Regions from separate parts of the Litoribrevibacter albus genome, predicted to be linked through region 3. Evidence: predicted binding sites of a transcription regulator. Region 3 holds the regulator's gene; each other region holds the start of a gene.

Region 1 (7,918 bases), 350 kb from region 3:
AATGACCTCAACTTGTCGGCCGTAAAAAGCGCGTTAACTCAGCTTAAACCCAATAAGTCCTTTGTTCCGCTATCGGTATCGGCACTGGCACGATCCCGTGCAGACTGGCTCTACGGTATCAACATGACCCGCGCTTATACCTTGCAAGGTCGAAAGTCCGGCTACAATTCAGTACTGTCTGTCGGGCGGGTCCAAACCCCCATTCTTGGGCTTGTGGTACGACGGGATCAGGAGATAGAAAACTTTGTTTCCAAACCGTTTTATGAAGTGATCGCACACTTATCCACAGCGCAAAACCAGGCATTTACTGCAAAATGGCAGCCCAGCGAGGCCTGCCAGCCCTATATGGATGAGGACGGCCGGGTACTGTCCAAAGCCCTAGCAGAAAACGTTATTCAACGCATCAGCCATCAACCGGCGACAGTGACGAATTACCAAAGCCAAGACAAACAACAAGCGCAGCCATTGCCGTATAACCTCTCTGCGCTGCAAATTGACGCCTCAAAACGATACAGTTTATCGGCTCAACAGACATTGGATGCCTGTCAGTCACTCTATGAAACACACAAGCTGATCACCTACCCTCGTTCCGACAACCGTTATTTGCCAGAGGATCATCACGCTCAGGCTCCAAACATTTTAGGTGCCTTACAGAACAATATCGAAGATCAGCAAGACGCCATTTCGAATGCCGACAGTCGCATCAAAACCAAAGCCTGGAACGATAAAAAGGTCGAAGCGCACCATGCGATCATTCCCACCGAAAAACGACTGCCGATTAACAAATTATCCACCGCTGAGCAGCAGGTCTATCGTTTGATTGCTCGCCAATATCTGGCGCTGTTTTATCCCGTTTATCGATATCAGGAACGTAAAGCTGAGATAGATATTCAACAAGGAAAATTCACCGCACAAAGCAAAGAAGATATAGATCTCGGTTGGAAGGCACTTTTCCAAGGGTCATCGAGCGATCAGCCGTCTGACAAAAAAGCCCCTCTCCCGGAGCTGGTAAAAGGACAAGCACTGCAATCTCACCAAGCGGAGCTTCAGGAGAAACACACCCAACCGCCCCAGCCTTTTACCGATGCAACCTTACTCAGTGCCATGACAGGCATCAGCCGGTATGTGAAAGATCCAGAGATCAGAAAAGTGCTGCGCGAAACAGATGGTTTGGGCACCGAAGCGACACGAGCGTCCATCATCGAACTGCTCTTTAAGCGAAAATTTCTTAGTCGCCAAGGCAAACAAATTCGCGCCACACAAACGGGTAAATCCTTGATTGCAGCACTGCCTGAACAAGCTACCACGCCGGACATGACAGCCGATTGGGAAGCACAACTGAGTCGTATCAGCGAACGCACACTCAATTACCAAGCCTTTATGCAGCCACTGGAAGTCAATTTGCATGAGTTAATTCATCAGGCAAAAACCACCAGTCTAGGCAGGCTTCAGCCCATCGAGTCTCCTCAAAGAAAATTCACCAAAAAACGCCGATCATCCACAGCAAAGAAGCGTACTTCACGCACTCAGAGCTAGCCCGATTCTGTGCATATACCCTGGAACATGGGTAGAAAAGTGACTTATCCCAGAGCATATCAAAGATAAAAATCCTTTGAAAAACAATGAACAACTAAATACAGTAGGCATCCCTACCTTCTTCCCGTATCCGATCCGCCTTTAGAGAAGTCATTTACTAAACGTTTATTCAATAAAAAACGATTCCTGTCATCAAAGTGTCACCGAAATAGTGTTTTTTGGTCACTGATTTGCAATATATCTAACGCGGAATAGCGAAAGGATTCAAAACTCACACGTTTTACATATCGGAAGAACGATGAAAATACTATTCAATAAAAAAGCCATTGCATCACTGATCTCAGGTGCAGCTGTAGCAACCACAGCACTGACGTTAACTGCACTGAGCGGTTGCCAAACTACGGATAATGCAGAGTCGGCAGAACCGGCAAAAATTAAGAACGTCATCATGATGATCGGTGACGGCATGGGTCCTCAACAGGTCGGTCTGTTGCAGGAATACGCCACCCATGCACCCCACTCAATTTATGAAGGCCAACCAACAGGCATCAGCAAAATGATGGATGCGGGTGTTGTTGGTTTATCCCAACACAGTCCGGCATATAACATCGTTGTAGACTCTGCCAGCTCGGCCTCTCAGTTAGCGACTGGTGTGCCTTCTCCGTCTGAAGCCGTTGGTCTGGACGCTAAAGGTAACCCTGCAGAAACTGTGCTGGAACTGGCGAAAAAATCCGGTAAAGCAACGGGCTTAATTTCTGACACCCGTCTAACGCACGCAACACCTGCGGCATTCGCTGCACACAAAGCCCACCGTTCATTGGAAAACAGCATTGCTGAAGAAATGTTAGCGAATAATGTTGATGTGATGCTGTCAGGTGGCCTACGTCACTGGATTCCAAAGAGCACCAACGACAAGGGTGAGCTGTACAACCAACTTAAAGAGCGCACCGATGGCAGCGTAAAGATCAAATCTAAGCGTAAAGACGAGAAAAACCTTCTGGTTGAAGCAGAACAAGCCGGCTACACCGTTGCTTTGACTCGTAAAGAGTTTGAATCAGCAAAAGGCGACAAGCTGCTGGGTCTGTTCTCTTATTCTGGTATGGCCGACGGCATCCAGCACACGTTGACCAAAGACAATGCCGATCGTACTCAGCCAACCCTGAAAGAAATGACCGCGAAAGCATTGGACATTCTTTCTCAAGATCCTGACGGTTTCTTCCTGATGATCGAAGGTGGCCGTATCGACTGGGCTGGTCACGACAATGACGTCGCTACCATGCTGCATGAAATGTTGAAATTCGACGAAACCATCGACTACGTTTACGAGTGGGTAAAAGACCGTAACGACACCTTGGTGGTTGTAACGGCTGACCACGAAACCGGCGGTTTTGGTTTCTCTTACTCGCGTGCAGACATTCCGGCACCAGAACAGCTGGACGGTTCTGGCTTTGCTGAACGCACTTACAAGCCGAACTTTAACTTCGGTAGTTTCGATATTCTGGACAAGTTGTACGAGCAGAAGTTGAGCTATCCGGACATTTTCTCTGCGTTCTCCAAAACCGAGAAAACTCCGGCAGACCTGATGAAAATCGTAAATGACAACAGCGAGTTCGACATCACGCTTGAACAAGCGGAAGAGATTCTTGCCTCAGAACCTAACTTCTATAAAGTGGACGACCACAAATACCTAAGCGCGGAGCGTTTCCCTAAAGTCATGGACTTCAAAGCCTTCTACGTTTACGGCGAAGAAATCCGTCATGACTTGCTAGGTCGTGCTGTTGCCGAAGATCAAAACGTGGTTTGGGGCACAGGTACGCACACCAGCACACCTGTTCCAGTCATTGCATTTGGCCCGGAAAGCGTTTCCAAGCAATTCGGAAAAATGGTGCACCACACAGACATTGGTCGTATGACCAAAGAAGTGATTGCTCAGTAATGTTGGAGGCCAGCCATTCTTAGGCTTCCTAAGATAACTGCACATTTCTTACCATTCTTTGAATGGCTGGTCTTTCATCATTAGGGATCTCTTCCAAGGCGCTCAATCGAGCGCTTTTTTACGTCTTAGACTTGGCCAATCTCAACACGTATTTCCTAGATCCAACTGCACACAAAATGTCAATAACATATGATGTCGCTTTCTAACAGCGGCGCTGTATAGTTACGCTGATATAAAATCGACCATCGAATTTAGAACACATTTAAGACATTTATTTTGGATCAATTGGTTTGAAGGGGTCGCACCGCTTCAAACAGAACCATACAACAGCGAGCTTGATGACATGACAAAACCATATCCACATCTACTTGAGCCACTCGACCTGGGTTTCACGACGCTAAAGAACCGCGTCATCATGGGCTCAATGCACACTGGTTTGGAAGATCGTTTCTACCACATTGAAAAATTGGCCGCCTACTTCGCTGAACGTGCACGCGGTGGCGTAGCGTTATCTATTACTGGTGGTTATGCACCAAACCGTCGTGGTGAGCTTTTGCCATTTGGCTCTCGTATGGATAACAAACTGACGGCATTATTACACCGTCGTGTAACATCCGCTGTTCACAAAGAAGGTGGTAAAATTGCCCTTCAATTACTGCATGCGGGTCGTTATGGTTACACCCCGTATAACGTGTCTGCGTCGTCTAAAAAGTCGCCAATCACGCCATTCAAACCAAGCAAGTTGAGCCACAAGCAAATTCTTAAAACCATCGATGACTATGCGAATGCAGCCAAGATGGCACAGTACGCAAACTACGACGGTATTGAGATCATGGCGTCGGAAGGTTACTTGATTAACCAGTTCCTTGCTGAGCGTGTTAACAACCGTACGGACGAATGGGGCGGCAGCGCAGAGAAGCGTATGCGCTTTGCCATTGAAACCGTAAAAGCCGTACGTAAAGCGGTGGGTGAGAAATTCATCATCGTTTACCGTATGTCGTTGATGGATTTGGTTGATGGCGGCCAAAGCTGGGAAGAAATTGAAGTTCTGGCAAAAGAAATTGAAAAAGCCGGTGTGAACATCATCAACACGGGTATCGGCTGGCACGAAGCGCGTGTTCCAACCATCGTAACTTCGGTTCCTCGTGCGGCGTTCAGCTTCGCTACCGCTAAATTGCGTAAAGCGGTGAACATCCCGGTGTGTGCAAGTAACCGTATTAACACCCCTGAGATTGCTGAAAACATCATCGCATCTGGTGAAGCCGACATGGTGTCGATGGCGCGTCCGTTATTGGCCGATCCATTCTTCGTTGCCAAAGCGGAAGCGGGCAAAGGCGACGAGATCAACACATGTATCGCCTGTAACCAAGCCTGTTTGGATCACACCTTCCAGATGAAGCGTGCGTCTTGTTTAGTGAACCCTCGTGCATGTCACGAAACAGAGCTTCTGTACCTTCCGACCCAAGACAAGAAGAAGGTAGCAGTGATTGGTGCTGGCCCTGCAGGTATGTCAGCGTCTACCGTATTAGCCGAGCGTGGTCACGATGTGACTCTGTTTGATGCGGATGACAAGATTGGCGGTCAGTTCAACATCGCCAAGCAGATTCCAGGTAAAGACGACTTCAATGAAACCATGCGTTACTTCGGCAAGATGATCGAAAAGCATGGCGTGAATGTCCGTTTGAATACTCGCGTATCGGCTGACGATCTTCTTAAAGAAGGCTTCGACGAAGTGATCGTTGCAACCGGTATTACGCCACGTAACCCGGGTATTCCTGGCATCGAGCACAGCAAGGTAATGTCGTATCTGGACGTACTGCGTGACAAGAAACCAGTGGGCAAGAAAGTCGCCATCATCGGTGCTGGCGGTATTGGTTTCGACGTGGGTGAATACTTGGTTCACAAACACGCAGAAGACGCCGAAGCAGAAAAACAACAGTGGTACAAAGAATGGGGTGTCGACACCAACCTTGAAAATCGCTCTGCATTGGCGCAACCGGAAGTACAAGCGCCAGAACGCGAAGTATTCTTGCTGCAACGTAAAGAATCCTCAGTTGGTAAAAACCTGGGTAAAACCTCTGGCTGGGTTCACCGCGCAACCTTGAAGATGAAAGACGTGACCATGATTCCTGGCTGTAACTACGACCAAATCGACGATCAAGGTCTTCACATCACCGTTAAAGGCGAGAAGAAAATTCTGGATGTAGATAATGTGATCATCTGTGCCGGTCAAACTTCAAACCGTTCTCTGGCGGATGAGCTGCTAGCGAAAGGCGCAGAAGACCAAGGTATGAAAGTACACGTAATTGGTGGTGCGGATCTGGCGGCAGAGCTGGATGCAAAACGCGCAATCAATCAAGGCGCTCGCCTTGCTGCTGAAATTTAATTTTTTACCTTTTACCCAAACGTAGAAAATTAAAAATAGCCTGAGAAATTTCCCACAAGGAAGTCGCTCAGGCTTTTTTATGCACTTTTAAAAGCACTATCGCCAGCCCTGCAAACACCCATTCAGAAACGTCAGAAAATAACTCTCACCAAAACGTCGATAGAACCATTGGCTTTGCTCATCGGAGAGCTGATCAACCTGACTTGGATTTCCCCAGGACGCCCTTACCTGAGCTTCCGTCATTCCCTTAGCAATCCGTTTTTCGATGCGTAAGCGGCGGGATTCTGTTGAACTGAAACGTCGACACACATCCTCATTGGCATCCACCGCTGTTACTACCGGCTAATCATATTCCTCACGCGTTTTGCGTTCTTCATAACGTTCTTTCTTGCAACGATAATCATCACAGATGGTGTCAAAGGTTTCTGTATCGACATATTGGTTGTCGACATGTTGAGAGGCCAATGCCATTGGCATTAAACAAATAAGCCAGAACGAAAAAAGGAGTCTCATAGCCACCTCCTGTCAGAGATGCTAATTAGACTCCTTTTTTAAGAGAAAGTTGAACTCAGCTTACGATTCTTGGGCTGCTTCAGTTACTCCATTTGCCTGCGTTTTCATAGACAACTCAATAGCTTCTTTCAGAAGATCACCCTCACCATCCAAGGCAGAGACCATGCCCGGCAGTGGTTTTGAAAATTTAACCGGTGCCACCTTAGCAGCAGATGCTTCGTCTTTCACCGGTACTTGTGACATGGCGTACTCGCTAAGAGCAAGAATGGTCAGTGACGGGTTGACCGCCAGGTTTCCAGGAATGACCGAGCCATCCAACACTCGCAGCCCTTGATAACCAAAAACTGCACCGGACTCGTCCACAACACCATCAGCCGAGCTCTTACCAATCGGCACACCACCCATAATATGAGCCGTGACCGGGGTATTCACCAGAATGTCTAATGCCACGTTACCCACTTCCCCTTGAGACTTCTCTGCGTATCGGCGAGCCACTTCCTGGCCTACATCAAAGTAGGTGGTAAGTTTCATATCGCCCTTTTCCTGTTCGACGGTCAAACGTCGACGGAAGAGTTTAGTCCAAGCGCGCTTCCATTTTGCGTGAACATAGCTGTCGGCACTTTGCATAATCATCAGTACATTATTGCGTTTCGCTTTACCAATCGGGTTCATCAGCTTCAAGGTGGTTAATGGCTGCATCAGGATGTTCAGCAGCAGACGAATGCCTCGAGGAATCCCACCGGCATCGGTCAATGGCACCATCGAAAAGCTCAGCCAGGCGGAATCAGAACCTTTATTGAATCGCACCGGCTCAATGGTTGTAATGTCATCCGGCTTAAACGACGAAGTGATCGCCAATCCTTTAGAGATCTCATTTTCAGAGTAAGTGTTTTTGGTATCAAAGCCGACCGAATAAAAAGTTTCTGAATTGGTTCGAACCTGACGACCAATAAGATCTGAAATCTGAGTCAACGTCTGGTCTTTGTATTTACTGCCCATCAACAGATTTAGCGTTCCAACTACACCCGCCGATAACACCACGCCTTTAGTACGCACTGTATAGGTTTTACCAAACCACCCAGTGGATTGTTTGACCGTTAACTCATAGCCACCACTACCATCACGTTGACCATTCTTGCCTGGTAGCGGTTCAACACGGGTGACTTGGGATTCCGAACGAATCTCGGCACCGTTACGCTCGGCAAAATAGAGATAGTTCTTTTCCAATGTATTCTTAGCGTTTTTGGGGCAGCCCATCATGCATCGGGCACAGAGATTACATGCTTCGCGCTTAGGCCCTTCACCAGCAAAATACGGTTCTTCTTTATTCTCGGCCGCCTTGAACTGATCTTCGTAATACACACCTGTATCCACCAGCTCATAGGTATCTTCCCGCCCCATGTCCTGAGCCACATCTTTGAGCAGCTTATCAGCAACGCCTTCAAAACGGCCGGAGCTGGTGCCTAACATACGCTGTGCCAAGCCATAAAACGGCAATAAGGTTTCGTACCAATTATCCCGTGTTCTGGTCCATTGTTCGGACTCAA
Region 2 (7,918 bases), on a different contig from region 3:
GCCCCGACTCTTTCGAGCCAGGGCTTTTGAATTAAAGTGAAAAAACGTTATTTCACTTCATACACAGAGGTTGATCCAGAAACTTCATTACCCACGATCAACAAGGCGTTGTTTGTAGGGCTGTCTTCTGCAGAAACAAACTTGAAGCCTTCGGGAGCCAGATCGCCTGCGTTTTCCAATGATGCGTCAACATCTACCGAGTAATCACGATTTACAGTGTACTGAACGAACTCCGGATTAGCAGGATCAGTAATCTCATACATCATGATACCGCCAGTACGCTCAAGACCAATGAACGCATAGGTTTTCTCACCCACTTTACCCACGGCCAATGCTTCTGGTTCAGGACCTTTGTCATCGGAGCGATCATCAAAAGCATTTTCGTCGTTGGTAGAATTAAAACCATCCGTACCTAACGCTTGCGCAGTGATCTGTTCAAAGTCATCACCCGAGTCGAAAACCAATGCCCCGGTATCACCATTGAAGATAGAGAAAGAACGCGTGCCGAAGGAATAAAGCGTTTCAAGTGAACCATTTCCGTCAGTATCACCTTCCGTTGAAATAACCTTCAAACGGCCCAAGTTCTTACTGTCAGCAATGCTTTCATCCGTAAATACCTCTTCATTCAAAGATAAATTCAAATCATCCAAGTCCTTCACTCGAATTTCATCAACCCAGGACAAGCAGCCGTCATCTTCATCGTAATCAAGGCCATTGGCTTCAGTACATTCAGCTTCATTCTCTACGTCGAAGAAGTACTCACGCGAGTCACCTTCGTTTGCAGTGACAACATAGTTCACGCCATTAATTTCAACCGATGCAACGCTATCCGGCATGTACAAGCCGCGAAGGTTTGCATAGGTTTTAATATTGATCCCGTCATTTACTTCGTCACACTCTTGGGCTTCAACATCTGCCGCTGAACAGTCATCTTTGTTGGAAGCATCCAAGCCATTCCCGGCTACGCTGTGATCTTTGTAACCAAGCCCGAACAGACGTTCAATGGTTTTGCTTTCCAAATCAATCACGGCAATGGCGTTATTTTCCTGAAGAGAAACAAACGCTTTGGTGTTGTCATCAGAAATAGCCACGTACTCAGGCTCAATGTCTTGAGCAACCGATGCATTCAAACCGGAAATCCGAACACCTTCAATTTCATCAGCACGAGCACCACCTTCATTAAAGGCTTTGAAATCCAACTGTGTACCGTTATCCGCTGGCACGCCGTTGGTAATAGAAACAACCGTTATCGTGCCTTCAGGGTCAGTTTGATAATCACCCGATGGCTCACCTTCGTTGGCTGAAATCGCATAAGCACCATCCGAAGATATTTGAACATTATCTGGCAATGCCCCCGCCGCAACAGATTTTAGGTAGGTTGCAACACCTTCTTCATTCAGGCTGTAAAAAGCAATCACACCGTTTGCCTGTTTGTTATCGTGCTCAACGGCTACAGCCATCAGGTTATTAACCACGGCAACGCTGTTAATACCGCCAGACACAAAACCATTCAGATTTTCATCGGCATCCACATCGGTTCCGACCTCTAATTTAGAACGACGAGTCAGGTTTGACGCTGTTAGAGGAGCTGCGAGTTCTGTGCTGCTCAATTCTTCTGCATTGAGAATATCAACCGTTTTGTCGTTGGCATTAATGACTAAAATACTGTCACTGTTTTTATGGAAGGCAACAATTTCAGCCATGCCTTCATCCAGTTCTTGCGTTTCTGCAAAACGGCCTATCAAACTCAAAGAGGCATGACCTTTTTGAGTGTGCAATGAATCTTCCAAATGCTGAGCCGCTTGATTCGCACTCACCAAGGTTTCATCGGCAAAGACAGTGCCTACTGTCGTTTCAAACGCATCGGTGTCTGACCAGTCTGTGATTTGAGCATTTACTGCAGCGGTATGGCTTGATTGACTGATGGTAATTCCGTTTGATGCGTTGCCATCGGCATCCAAGGTCTGAAGCAGTCGGGCAATATTATTTGCAGCTTCTTCGTATGGATTGTCCGAACCAGTCAAATCAAGAGGTGTAATTAATGCACTTGCGGTTACCGTAGGAAGCTCAATATCACCGATAGAGAAAGTAACCGTCTCACCAGGAAGGTAACTAAATTCACCATCAGCATTAGTCGCCCCGGATTGTGTTGCGGTACGATAATTGATTCCTTCAACTGGCGAATCCACAAAAGCACCTGTTTGAACGCTTGGTGACGATGAAGAATCATCATCGTTGTCACTGCAACCAACCATTACGGCGGAACCCAAAGCAACCGCCAATACCATAGGACTAACTTTGCCAAAACCTTTTGAGGTGAACTTCATTCATATCTCCTGAATTCAATACTTTTTAACCGGTTCGTTCTAATCTAAAAGCGGTTAATTTCTACCCTTGTTTGATGTCAGAAATAAGTCAGAGAAAAGACAGAAAGATGACAGCCGCCTCATTTCAAGTTTCTAGGGCAAGGTTTTTAGGAATTCTGTTAGAATGGCCAGACCATTTTCCTAGCTGCTGTTTATTAGCAGCTATGGATTAGTGGCTATTTAGTGGTTATCACTTATTAATTTCTACAGCACGCAAACTTAAAGCTACTTTTATGAAACGTCTTGATGTTGTCCTTGTTGATCAATCCCTTGCTAATTCTCGTACTCACGCCCAGAAACTCATCGGTTCAGGCCGAGTAAGAGTACAAATCGGTAGTCAATGGAAGGTCATCACCAAACCCAGCTTTAAACTGGAAGGCTCAGAGCCTTTGGAAATCGAAGCGCATGAGGAAGACAAGTACGTTTCGCGTGGTGGATTAAAACTGGAAGGCGCACTCAAAGACAATCACATCGATGTCACCGGCATGATTGGTTTGGATGTTGGTTGCTCCACCGGCGGATTCACCGATTGCTTATTACAAGCAGGTGCCAAACATGTGGTTGGTGTCGAAGTCGGCCACGATCAGCTGGTAGAACAACTCCGCAACGATGACCGAGTCACCTTATATGAGGGCATTAATGCTCGTGAATTAGATCCTGACTTAGTCCTGCCTCATACCACCAACAGAGAAGGATTTGATATCGTCGTGATGGACGTTTCTTTCATTTCCCAAACCAAGATCCTCCCTGCCCTAGCCCCGGTAATGAAATCTGGTGGCCACATGGTTTCTCTGGTGAAACCTCAATTTGAAGTTGGAAAAGAAGGCATTGGTAAAGGCGGTATCGTCCGTGACCCGGCTTTATACAAAGACGTAGAAGAAAACATTTACCAATACTGTGATTCGCTTGGGTTAACCATAAACAGTTATATAGAAAGCCCCATCAAAGGTGGCGACGGAAACCGCGAGTTTTTGATTTGGGCAACCAAAAAATAACCACTACTTCAGGTGATCGAGCGGTATAGAGGTTCGATTAATGACCTTTCTTAATACAAAGCTGGAATGCACTCCGGTAACGCCAGGAATCGTCGTTAGTTTATTCAGCAGAAACTCCTGATATTGAGCCATATCCGTTACTACCACTTCTACCAAGTAATCTGCTGCCTGGCCGGTAATCAGAGAACACGAAACGACCTCCGAACACATTTCTAACGTTCGATCGAAGTTCTCAAATCGATCTGGCGTATGTCTGTCCATACTGACCTGAATAATCGCGGTCAGATTTAGCCCTAGCGTCTCCGCATTCAGTAAAACTGCTTTACCAACAATCACGCCCGTGTCTTCTAGGTGCTTCACTCGCCGAGAACAAGGTGACGGCGATAAGCCCACCTTTTCTGCCAGCTCTAAATTACTTAACGAGCCATCTTTCTGAAGCTCTTCCAATATGCGCTTATCAGTACGATCTAGCGTAATCACAACAAAAACATCCCATAAATCTCAGAGAAAAGAACCACAAAACAATTATTAGCTATATTATATAACAATTTTAGTGATTAATTGCTATTTGTTATTGAATTAATAGCACATTTGCAACCAAACACCCCTAGCTCAGCCGTATACTTCTCTTCGTCAACGCTGTGATCCAGCAGACAGGTCGCCAGGACCGAGGGTACTGAAACGTCAATTCAAAAGATTGACCGAGCGAATGGAAACGCGCTCAGGGTCCTTTCTCAAAAAGAAAGAAGGCCAGAAACAGCTCAAACCAAAGAGACTGTAAGCTCTACCTAACCTGGCAAGAACCCAAAAAATCATATAAAGAAAGACTCGATAACCACCTAATTGATAAAACACTGGAATAGACAATGTCAGGCGCACATACATCAGGTACCACGCATACATCAGGCTTTAGCCATCAAAAGTACCGTCCGTTTGCACCGATTCAACTGAAGAATCGTACTTGGCCGGATCAGGTAATTTCACAAGCACCACACTGGTGTTCTGTTGATCTTCGCGATGGTAACCAGGCCCTGCTCGAGCCTATGACAGTGAGTCAGAAACAAGCCTTGTATCAATTGTTGGTTGAAGTCGGCTTTAAGGAAATCGAAATTGGTTTCCCCGCCGCGTCACAGCCGGACTATGACTTTGTCCGCTGGTTGATTGAAGAAAACCAAATCCCGGAAGACGTTACCGTTCAGGTGTTGGTGCAGGCTCGCGAACACTTAATCGAAAAAACCTTTGAGGCCTTGCAAGGTGTGAAACGTGCCGTTGTACATGTCTACAACTCCACATCCACTGTTCAACGAGAAAAGGTCTTCAAACAAGATAAAGACGGTATTAAAGCCATCGCCGTCCAAGGTGCCAAATGGGTACAAGAATACGCCAGTCGTTATCCTGAAACAGAATGGACATTCGAATACTCACCGGAAAGTTTTACCGGCACTGAGATCGACTATGCCGTTGAAGTTGCGAATGCAGTAATTGACGTTTGGCAACCAACGCCCGAGAACAAAGCCATTATCAACTTGCCATCCACGGTAGAAATGGCGACGCCCAATGTGTTTGCAGACCAGATTGAATGGTTCTGTAACCATGTAGATCGTCGAGACTCGATAAACATCAGTGTGCATACCCATAACGATCGGGGTTGTGCTGTCGCTGCAGCCGAACTTGCAGTCATGGCCGGAGCAGATCGTGTGGAAGGAACCCTGATGGGTAACGGTGAGCGTACCGGCAATATGGACATTATTACCATGGCGATGAACTTATACAGCCAGGGTATTGATCCACAGCTGGACTTGGCCGACATGAATAAGATTGTTCGTGTCTACAAGGAAGCGACTCAGATGCCTGTTCATCCTCGTCACCCGTATGCGGGCGAGTTGGTGTTCACAGCCTTTTCTGGTTCGCATCAGGACGCCATTAAGAAGTGTTTGGATCAGCATAATCCAGCCGATGCATGGGACATTGCCTATTTGCCAATTGATCCTGCGGACTTGGGACGTAACTATCAAGAAGTTATCCGAGTGAACAGCCAATCAGGCAAAGGCGGCGTCGCCTATACTCTGGATTTGGATTACGGAATCCAGCTACCACGTTGGATGCAGATTGGGTTCAGCAGCATTGTTCAAAAGCATGCAGAAAAAACATCCACCGTTGTTGATTCCGCTAAAATCAAAGCACTATTTGATGAGAACTATATGACCTGCTCTTCGCCGTATACCTTGGATAAATATTCTATCCATAGAAGCGAATCAGATGTAGTCACTGCTGAAATCCACGAAGGCCAGGATATTAAAACCATTACTGGTCAGGGGAACGGGGCCGTATCCGCGTTCACTCACGCGTTATCAAGCTTCATCGGTTTGGATATTGATGTTCAAGAGTTCCATGAACATGCGTTGGAACACGGATCTGAATCCAAAGCCATTGCTTATATTCAAACGCAAATTAATGGGCAGATTGTTGAGGCCTCGGCCATCCATCAGGACATTTTGACAGCAAGCCTATCAGCTGTTCTAAACTGCTTGAATAAATATTTGAGCACTAGTGTTCGTGAGCAAACGCAGATAAATAGCTAAAACCCGAGTAATCCGGCATCCATAGAAAAGGCGAAGCACACCATGCTTCGCCTTTTATTTTTCCCAGCTCAATGTCCATGATCTTTAATTACGAAGCAATAACCTGATCTCTTCCTGATCGCTTCGCTTCATACAACGCCATATCAGAGCGCTTCATCAGTTTCTCTACCGTATCCCCTGTTTTCACTTCGGAGACGCCCATACTAACCGTCACATTCAGCCCGTTTACAAACTCAGTTTTCTTAACACGCTCTCTGAGTGATTCCGCCACAACTCTCGCCTGAAACTTATTGGTGGACGGTAATACCAGAATGAACTCCTCACCCCCTACTCGACATAAACGATCTGTATGTCGAATTCGAGCCCGAACAGTAGACACCAGCTGACACAGCACATCGTCTCCAACATCATGACCGTATTGATCATTAATATGCTTAAAGTGATCGATATCGATAGAAATAACTGAAGCAACGTCGAAGGTTCTTCGAAAGACAGAAAGGCACTCCACAAGTTTTTCCATCAAGAATCGACGATTGTAGGCTCCGGTCAGCGGGTCTTTCACAACCTCTCTCGCTAGGTGACTGCATTGGCGCTCAAAGTAATCGCAGTGATAAAAGATCACTACCAGACAGTAACTCACGACCAAGCTGGATACACTTGCTACAGCGTACACCTGATCGTAGTAAAGAATGGTTGATATCGGAGTGAGTCCTGCCAGTAGCATCAGACACACACGAAAATGCAGTTTTGAAATCAGCAACCCATTGAATCGAGTTATTAACGTATTCATTGTTCTTCCAAGTTTTTACCCGTCGTTAAGGGTAAAGATACGTTAAGAATTTGTAGACTCCTTGGAGCAAATTTGAAAGAAATAAGGAAGCACCCACTAGATGTGAAATGGGTCACGATTTTGCTTAGGACAAACGGTAGTAAGCTCCGCCTTACTTAGTTCAACCCTTCGCAAGGTCAAAACTTAAAAGCTGAAATTTGAAAATCGAATGCGGAATAAGAAAAGATGTCAGATAACAGAAACGTAAAACGAGATCGTATAAATCAGAAAAAGCTTCTGAAAAATCGAAATTTAAAAGGATTTTAAAAGTAGGAATGAAAACAAAGCAGAGGGAGAAAGTGGCGTCCCATAGGGGGTTCGAACCCCTGTTACCGCCGTGAAAGGGCGGTGTCCTAGGCCACTAGACGAATGGGACGCAGTAGAATTAACTTTTAAAAAGTTAATTTGGTGGAGCCTAACGGGATCGAACCGTTGACCTCAACGCTGCCAGCGTTGCGCTCTCCCAGCTGAGCTAAGGCCCCACTGCTTTGGACGGGGTGCATATTAGTGATTCCCCCATCCTCAGTCAAGGAAAAATTTCAAAAAAGTTAAATACTTGTTAAAACTTTAGTTAACAAGTATTTAACTGATCAATTATTCCTCAATTTGTGAAAGTATAGACTGGTATTCCTTCTCTACTTTCTTGGTCGCTTTCTTAGAGAAACCTTCAAGCACTTCATTCAACGCATAACGTAAACGTGCGCGTGTCATGTCTGGCCCTAGCATGGCCATTGAATCCATCACGGACCAAGAGTTTGGCGTTCCAGCAATGGCAACAAAGATAGGCTGCATAAAGTCACCCATCTTGATATCCATAATTTTGCTCAACGCTTTAATGTCAGCAAAGATATTCTCTTTTGACCAATGACGCTGCGCCTCTAATTTCCACAAAGTGAACTGAAGGACACGCTTCACAGCGTCTTCATCCAGCTTTTTGTGCTCAAAAGAGGATGCTTCCAGAGGCAACATACCTGAAAACATGAAATTAGCTAGCGGAGCAATATCACTGAAGGCATTAATTCGACCCTGAACAAATGGCAACATCGGCATGATGTTTTTCTCATTGAATGCCCACTTATGGATACGATCGGCAAACTGCTCTACAGAAAGCTCCTCACGAATCCATAGCCCGTTCAACCAGCTTAG
Region 3 (7,918 bases):
ACTAACCCTTTCAGGGATTGGCGCTCTTCGAGATATTTGGCAAGGTGCTTTTGCCATTCCAGCTTTTGCTCGATTGGAACCTTTGCAAACCCGTAGCCAGGAAGGTCGACCAAACGTGTTTCTTCTTCTCCCAACGTAAAAAAGTTAATTAACTGGGTGCGTCCCGGGGTTTTACTGGTACGCGCCAATTTCTTTTGCTGGGTCAATGTATTGATCGCACTGGATTTCCCCGCATTGGATCGACCGGCGAAAGCTACCTCGGCACCCGTGTCAGGAGGACACTGCTTGAGTGTTGGTGCACTCGTAAGAAATTGAGCTGCGTTGAATTTGATGGTCGGGCGATCAGACATAGATGTTCATCCAAAGATAATTTTGGGTGCATGATACTCGCATTAAAGAGAGGTTTCAGCAGTTGTTCTTATTTCCTTTGGTTAAAATCTAAACTACTAACGTATGTATTGGCTAAGTACGGATCGGAATAACCATTTGGAAGTTGAGATAGATAGTATATAATACCCGCACTTTTTTGGCGGGGTCTTGGCTATAGCCCAGACTCGAATGAAATATAACGATGAGGAGAGCGGAAACGCATTTTTGCGTAAAAACCGTTCACACGTTAGAGACAATAAACGGGTCTTAACAATGAAAAAAATCATTCTGACTGCTCTAATTGCAATGGGTGTTGTTAGCTATGGTCACGCGGCTGGTAATGCAGACGCGGGTAAAGCAAAGGTCGCTGTATGTGGTGCATGTCACGGTGCTGACGGTAATAGCGCTGCTCCAAACTTCCCGAAATTGGCTGGTCAGGGTGAAAAATACCTGTTGAAACAGTTAACTAACATCAAGAACGGTGAGCGTACTGTTCTAGAGATGACGGGCCTTTTGAGCGGTTTCAATGATCAGGATCTTGCGGATATCGCAGCTTACTTTGCTTCTCAAAACGGCACTGTAGGTTATGCAGATAAAGAAAAAGCTGCGATGGGTGAGCAAATCTACCGTGCAGGTATTGCAGACCGTGGTATCGCTGCATGTGCAGGTTGTCACTCTCCAACGGGTAAAGGTAATGCGCCGGCAGGTTTCCCGAAATTGGGTGGTCAGCACGCACCGTACACTGTTAAGCAGTTGAAAGATTTCCGCGATTCTAAGCGTGCCAATGATCCAAATGGCATGATGCGTGAGAACGTTTACACCATGCGTGACGACGAAATCGAAGCTGTTTCACAGTACATTCAGGGTCTTCACTAAGTTTAGTACCTGAATTCGCTTGATTTGAGTCAATAAAAGCTCAGATTCCTGAACCCCTTTTTTAAGGCAGTAAGGAACCAAATTTCAAGCAACGGATCTGAGAAAGGGGAGTCTTTGACTCCCCTTTTCTTTTGTCTGGATAACCGCTACATTGATCCTTCCGAACTGCTGGCCTATAGGTTTGTTTCCAGGGCAGGATTATATCAACGAATAGGAGTACCGAATGAAAGCCTTGATCACCTCTCTGATTACCGCGACGATGTTGTTGATGTCGCAACTTGTGACTGCTGAAAACTACATTGCTGGAAAAGATTATCAGGAAGTACCTTACGCTGTACCCACTCGCGATGAGAATAAAATCGAGGTGATTGAACTATTCTGGTATGGCTGTGGCCATTGCTTCAAGTTTGAGCCAATGGTGAACGCCTGGGCCAAAACTGTGGCGGATGATGTGGACTTCTATCAGCAGCCAGGTGATTTCGGTGGTTGGGCGCCTGAATCTCAGCTTCATTACACGATGGAAGCGCTGGGTGTTCTCGACAAAGGCCGTGAGTTGGTATTTAACGAATACCATGTTGTTCGTAACAAATTAAGAAGTGATGAGAAGCGTATTGCCTTCTTCAAAATGCTGGGAGTCTCTGCGGAAGACTATACTAAAGCATGGGAATCGTTCTCTGTGAAAAGTAAGGTCAATATGGCTCAGGCTCGTACCCGTAGCTATCGTGCAACCGGTGTACCGGCAATGGTGGTGAATGGTAAATATCGCATTGATACGCGTTCAGCCGGTAGTTTTGAGCGTATGTTGAAAGTGGTTGAGTTCTTGATCGAAAAAGAGCGTGCTGCTAAATAATTTGTGATCAGATCATGGCCTCCTGTATTGGTTATGCAGGAGGTTATAAGGAAAGGGACAGTCATGCTTGAGAAGGTCAGAAAACGGGTTGGGCAGCTCAAAGAAGCCGTTGATGAAATCCGTTCTTTGTCGGTCTATAAAGACGTAGCTGGCGCTCAGGTGGACTATCCTGTTCAAAAATACTTACCTGTCATCGAGGACGATGGTCTCGAACATTTACGATTGATTTCATTCAATATTCAGGTGGGTAATTCTGTTGGTCGCTATCTTCATTATCTGACCCGAAGCTGGCAGCACCTTCTCCCCTATTCCAATCGAATTGATAACATGGATCGCATCGCCGATGTGTTGTCTCATTTCGACATCGTGGCCCTGCAGGAAGCCGATGGCGGCAGCTTGCGAAGCGGCTTTGTCAATCAAGTGAAGTATCTCGCGGATCGCGGTCAGTTCAGCTTCTGGCATCAACAGCTCAATCGTAATTTCGGTATGTTAGCGCAACACGGAAATGGCGTGCTGAGCCGGATCGTTCCTCAGTCTGTAGATAACCATGTTTTACCCTCTTTGATTCCGGGACGGGGCGCGATGTTCATTGAATATCAAACCAATACCAAAGAGCCGTTGCTAGTGGTGATGATGCATCTCTCGTTGTCACAACGAGCGCAAATGAATCAGTTAGCGTATGTTCAGGAACGAGTGCAGGAGCATGAACATGTGGTGGTGATGGGGGATCTTAACTGTCACGCCGAGCGTCTGGTGGAAGAGTCACCACTGAAAGACAGTAATCTGGTGCTGGCGACTGACGGTATCAGTACTTTCCCTAGCTGGGCGCCTCAAAAGGGGTTGGACCACATTCTGATCAGTCCTAGTCTCAGAACTCACGCCATCGATGTGTTGGATCATCCTATCTCGGATCACCTGCCGGTGGCGATTGATGTTAGTTTGCCACAGGGAGTCAAACTGCTTGATCGAGGCTCGATGGTTAACTGAGACTCCATTTTTTCTATCAGGAAAAGCTCAGTCGACTCTTTAACTCTGCAAGTATCCGATTAGAGACTCTTGGCTGGTCAGTTTTTGTGGTTGATTAAGTCTTGTTGTTAGTACCTTCTGGTTGTTAGTACCTTCTGGTTGTTAGTACCTTCTGGTTGAGTAAGTAATCAGGCCAGTTGCTGATGCTGACTCAGTAGTGCAATCGGGAATTCACAGCTGAATTTACTGCCATACCCCAGGCGACTTTCAATACCTAAATGACCGTTGTGACGGATGATAATGTGCTTGGTGATTGCCAGCCCCAGTCCGGTACCGCCGGTATCTGATTTACGGCTTTCATCCACGCGATAAAAGCGTTCGGTCAAATGTGGAATGTGTTTCTGATCGATACCCGGACCATTATCAATGACTTCAATATGAATGCTGGTCCGATCAAGATAGCCTTTGATTTCAATGCGACCGCCACTTTGAGTGTATTTGACAGCATTGATGATCAGATTGCTGAAGGCGCTACGTAGTTCATCATAGCTGCCACTCATTTCAATCTCATTCTCACAGTTCAGAATGATCTGATGTTCACCATTGCTGTAAGTTCTCGCCTCTGCTGCAATGTTTTCCAGTAGATAGTTGAGGTTGACCGGTTGCTCTTCGAGGTTAATCTCGGTGGTCTCTAGTCGGGTCAGAATCAACAGGTCCTGTACCAGATCCTGCATACGTGTCGCTTGGGTCTGCATTTGATGAAAAATACGTAACCAGCGGTCGTTGTCGTCCGAGTAGTCGATGAGCGTCTCTAAGTAGCCGATCAGCACGGTTAGTGGCGTTTTCAGCTCATGACTTACATTGGCAATGAAGTCCTTACGCATGCGCTCTAAGTGCTCAATATGGGTAATGTCCCTGGCGGTGATCAAACGATCATCATTACCAAAGGGGGTTACCGAGATTTCCAACACCATGTTCGGATTGATCGGGCTGTTGATCACTAAAGGGGTGGCGTAATCTTCACTTTCAAAGTACTCAACGAAGTCCGGATCACGAATCAGATTGGTAATCTGTTGTCCGCCATCGTCGGGAGAGCGAAAGCCGAGTAATGATTCCGTGGAGCGGTTCCACCATTCCAGGGTGCCATCGTATTCCGCCATGATCACGGCGTCCTGAAGTGCCGCAGTGGACTGCTGAATACGATCGATGATGGTTTGCAGACGTCGCTTGCCGGATTGGTGTTCTTTTTCTTGGCGATAAATGGAGTCAAATAACTTACCCCATAAGCCTTCACTCAGGGGAAGTTTGTCGAGTTCCTGGTGTTGTAACCACGACTCCAAGCGAGACATTTGGCGCACGTTCCAAAGAACATACGCGGTGAGGCCAACAATAAGGCCAATCAGGGCATGGTCAAAGAAAAAACCAATGAACGTTGTAGCAAGAACTAACAACGTGACACGCTGCAATTCAATATACCAATTACTTAACACCAATTGTCCCCAACGACTACATATAGAGATAAGGGCAAACGATGTCAGTGGTTTACCCCGGAGGTAAGTAGCAGCTTAAACTATGCTGCCTTTGTCGAAAAGCGATACCCTGTTCCTCGAACTGTTTGAATCAGTCCATCATGACCTGTGACAGTGAGTGCTTTGCGTAGTCGACGAATGTGGACATCTACCGTACGTTCTTCCACATACACGTTACCTCCCCAGACGTGATCCAGCAGTTGGCTGCGAGAATAGGCACGTTCCTGGTGGGTCATAAAGAATTGCAATAGACGAAATTCGGTTGGCCCCATCTCAATGGAATCACCATGTGCAAGCACTCTGTGTGACACCGGGTCCAGTTCCAGACCATTAACGCTGACTGTTTCGTCCATGCCTTGTGGCGTGGTTCTGCGAAGCACCGCTTTAAGGCGTGCTACCAATTCACGAGGTGAAAAGGGTTTGGTGATGTAGTCATCCGCACCCGCTTCAAGACCTTGGATTTTGTTGTCTTCCTCACTTTTGGCCGTCAACATGATAATCGGCACATCTGTTGTGAGTTCGTCTTTCTTCAGGCGTCGCGCAAATTCAATTCCAGAAACGCCTGGCAACATCCAATCCAAAAGAATCAAATCTGGTTGTTGATCCACAATAAGAGAATGCGCTACCTGGGTATTTTCTGCTTCCAAGCAGTCATAACCAGCCATTTCGAGAGCAACCATGATCATTTCTCTGATCGGTGCCTCGTCATCAACAATTAGAACTTTTTTTCCCGCCATCACTTTTGCCTGTGTAGGGTTATGGTTATTCAAGAACAAATTTATAAGACAAGCGTATTAGAAGACAGTTTTGTTACAGAAGTATGACATTGTTTGGGTGCTTTGCACAAAATAGCGCCTACTAATTCGTACATTTCATGAAAAAGTAGGGCTTAAGATACGTTTGTGAGGACGGATTGCTTATTAGCGCAGGGCGTAATCCATCAAGATGCCGACAAATATACAGGCACCAACCCAGTGATTGTTCAGGAAGGCTTTAAAGCACATATCCCGGTCTCTGTGTTGGGTTAGGGTGTACTGGTAGACAAAGAGTCCTGCGGCCGCGATGAGTCCTAAATAAAAGCAGATACCGGCAGACAGCTGATTGGCTGCCAAGAGCATTGTGCAGAGTGCTTGAACCTGAAGGCTGACAATCGCAATGTTGTCCATTTCTCCGAATAAAATCGCGGTAGATTTAATCCCGATTTTAAGATCGTCATCGCGATCTACCATGGCGTATTGGGTGTCGTAGGCAATCGTCCATAATAGCGTAGCCACATACAGCAGCCAGGTAACTTCCGACACTGTGTTGGTTTCTGCGGTGAATGCCATAGGAACCGCCCAGCCAAAGGCGGCACCGAGAAATGCTTGTGGGAAATAGGTGTAACGTTTCATGAACGGGTACAGAGAGGCTAAAAATAATGCCCCGAACGACATGTAGATTGTTTCTACATTCGTAAATAGCACCAGTACAAAGGATACACCCACTAAAAAGGCGAACAGGTATAAGGCTTCTTTGGCGGAAACTCTGCCGGAAGTCAGGGGTCGATCCTTGGTACGTCGCACATGCAAATCAAAATCACGGTCTGCGTAGTCATTGATGACACAACCGGCAGAGCGCATACAAATAACACCCAGGGTAAAAATCAGCAGGTTTGAAATGTGAGGAATGCCTTCAGCGGCCACCCAGAGTGCCCATAAGGTTGGCCATAGCAATAATAGAATGCCAATGGGCTTATCCAGTCGCATTAAACGCGCGTAGTCTGGTAATTGTTGACGAATATGAGGGGCTATTTTTTCCATCATGTCCTATCTGTACTCCATTTCGTTCAGGGGAATACTAGGTGGATTATTTTGAAAAGACAACGGGCATGAAGGTCTCTGTTACCAGCAATGTTTTTCGGCTAGCGTTGCAGGTAAAAATGGATCGCCGTCCCCAGTATTCCTGATGGTCCTGGCGATAGCGTCCGATTTCAAACTGGCTGCGTCGATAACGGGGATTGCTGAACAACAAGTGGCCCAAAGGTTTATCTCCCAGGTAGCGCAACTGAAGATCAGGACCATTTAATGTACTTAACGGCACAGCACTACGAGCAGACACCCATACAGTGCCGTCTACGACCAGGTCTACTTCCCGAATCCAGGCAAAGTGGGCAGCACAGCCTAATGATTTTCTTTCATGTGGAAACAGCTTGGCAACGCCTTCATAGCGCACGTTGACTGAGAAGGAATGCTGGCTACATCGAATCAGGCGCTTGGTTAATGAGTCTTTGTTGAGCAACCAGTCGCGTTGTGAATTGGACCAACGGGAGGCGAATTTCCTATATGCTGATGTCCAATGATGTATGTAGAGAGGTGTTCCTGGCATATATATCGATTGCCGATCCATGAAGATATAGTACAAAGAAGAACGGATTATACTGACTTTTATAGAAATTATCCTTTGTAGGATTGTAGGACAAAAGTGAGTGAATTAGAATGCGCTTACCAATTCCTGGTGATATAGTGCGGTCACTGCTTAGTCAGTTCCCTACTCTTGATGTTTAAAATCAAGGTAGAATGCGCGGCACTGTATCTCATAGAACAACATAATTACTAGAAGTTTGAGGAAGCTATATGAAAAAGTGGCAATGTGTCGTGTGTGGCTGGGTATATGATGAAGAGCTTGGGTGCCCTGAAGAAGGGCTTGCACCAGGCACTCGCTGGGAAGATGTACCGGACGACTGGGAATGTCCAGATTGCGGAGTTGGTAAAGAAGACTTCGAAATGATTGAAATTGCTTAACCCGCTACCCTTGGTGCAATTTCAGACACAAAGGAATGTTGCCAAAAGCAACCAGTGTCTTACTTAAAGATCCTCCTTGGAATGAAGCCTAATTTGAGGCTTTGTTTTTTTCTAACTAAGGGTGACTCCATGACAGACAAGAAAGAATTGCCGATCGTAATCCTGGGTTCTGGCCTAGCAGGATACGGCGTTGCTAAAGAGTTTCGGAAATTAAATACCGAAACACCGCTGCTGATTATTACCAATGACGATGGGCGTTCCTATTCCAAGCCTATGTTATCGGCGGGCTTTACCAAAGAAAAAACGGCTGCTGCGCTGGCGATGGCGACAGCAGGCGACATGGCTACCCAATTAAAAGCGTCTATTCGTACTCAAGCGGAAGTAACCTCCATTGACCCTGACGCGCACACCATTTCATTGGGTGAAGACACCATTGAATATTGCAAGTTGGTTATTGCTACTGGTGCTAAACCTCATAAAGCGCCTATGGAAGGCGATGGCTGCGACCTGGTCTTCTCCGTTAATGATCTGGTGGACTACGATCGTTT

Evidence for each region. The regulator PhoB, encoded in region 3, activates phosphate uptake and scavenging genes when phosphate is short. The targets are predictions, from matches to a motif close to TGTCATANNNNTGTCANA.
Region 1: a site for PhoB is predicted at 1,724-1,741, ahead of QQL66_RS16035 (alkaline phosphatase). Genes of this name have one in related genera too.
Region 2: a site for PhoB is predicted at 2,423-2,440, ahead of QQL66_RS04030 (choice-of-anchor I family protein). Genes of this name have one in related genera too.

What each region holds. Positions count from the first base shown of each region.
Region 1 is NZ_BSNM01000016.1:279,412-287,329, forward strand. It holds gene QQL66_RS16030 (DNA topoisomerase III) at 1-1,536, shown strand, start outside; gene QQL66_RS16035 (alkaline phosphatase) at 1,835-3,472, shown strand; gene QQL66_RS16040 (NADPH-dependent 2,4-dienoyl-CoA reductase) at 3,816-5,858, shown strand; gene QQL66_RS16045 (hypothetical protein) at 5,955-6,185, opposite strand; gene QQL66_RS16050 (hypothetical protein) at 6,201-6,371, opposite strand; gene QQL66_RS16055 (GMC oxidoreductase) at 6,432-7,918, opposite strand, start outside.
Region 2 is NZ_BSNM01000003.1:502,270-510,187, reverse strand. It holds gene QQL66_RS04030 (choice-of-anchor I family protein) at 48-2,327, opposite strand; gene QQL66_RS04025 (TlyA family RNA methyltransferase) at 2,600-3,361, shown strand; gene QQL66_RS04020 (Lrp/AsnC family transcriptional regulator) at 3,365-3,838, opposite strand; gene leuA (2-isopropylmalate synthase) at 4,228-5,943, shown strand; gene QQL66_RS04010 (GGDEF domain-containing protein) at 6,032-6,733, opposite strand; tRNA gene QQL66_RS04005 (tRNA-Glu) at 7,073-7,148, opposite strand; tRNA gene QQL66_RS04000 (tRNA-Ala) at 7,179-7,254, opposite strand; gene gltX (glutamate--tRNA ligase) at 7,367-7,918, opposite strand, start outside.
Region 3 is NZ_BSNM01000016.1:628,525-636,442, forward strand. It holds gene yihA (ribosome biogenesis GTP-binding protein YihA/YsxC) at 1-350, opposite strand, end outside; gene QQL66_RS17435 (c-type cytochrome) at 643-1,245, shown strand; gene QQL66_RS17440 (thiol:disulfide interchange protein DsbA/DsbL) at 1,469-2,095, shown strand; gene QQL66_RS17445 (endonuclease/exonuclease/phosphatase family protein) at 2,159-3,082, shown strand; gene phoR (phosphate regulon sensor histidine kinase PhoR) at 3,250-4,551, opposite strand; gene phoB (phosphate regulon transcriptional regulator PhoB) at 4,632-5,327, opposite strand; gene ubiA (4-hydroxybenzoate octaprenyltransferase) at 5,511-6,392, opposite strand; gene QQL66_RS17465 (chorismate--pyruvate lyase family protein) at 6,436-6,954, opposite strand; gene QQL66_RS17470 (rubredoxin) at 7,203-7,370, shown strand; gene QQL66_RS17475 (NAD(P)/FAD-dependent oxidoreductase) at 7,500-7,918, shown strand, end outside.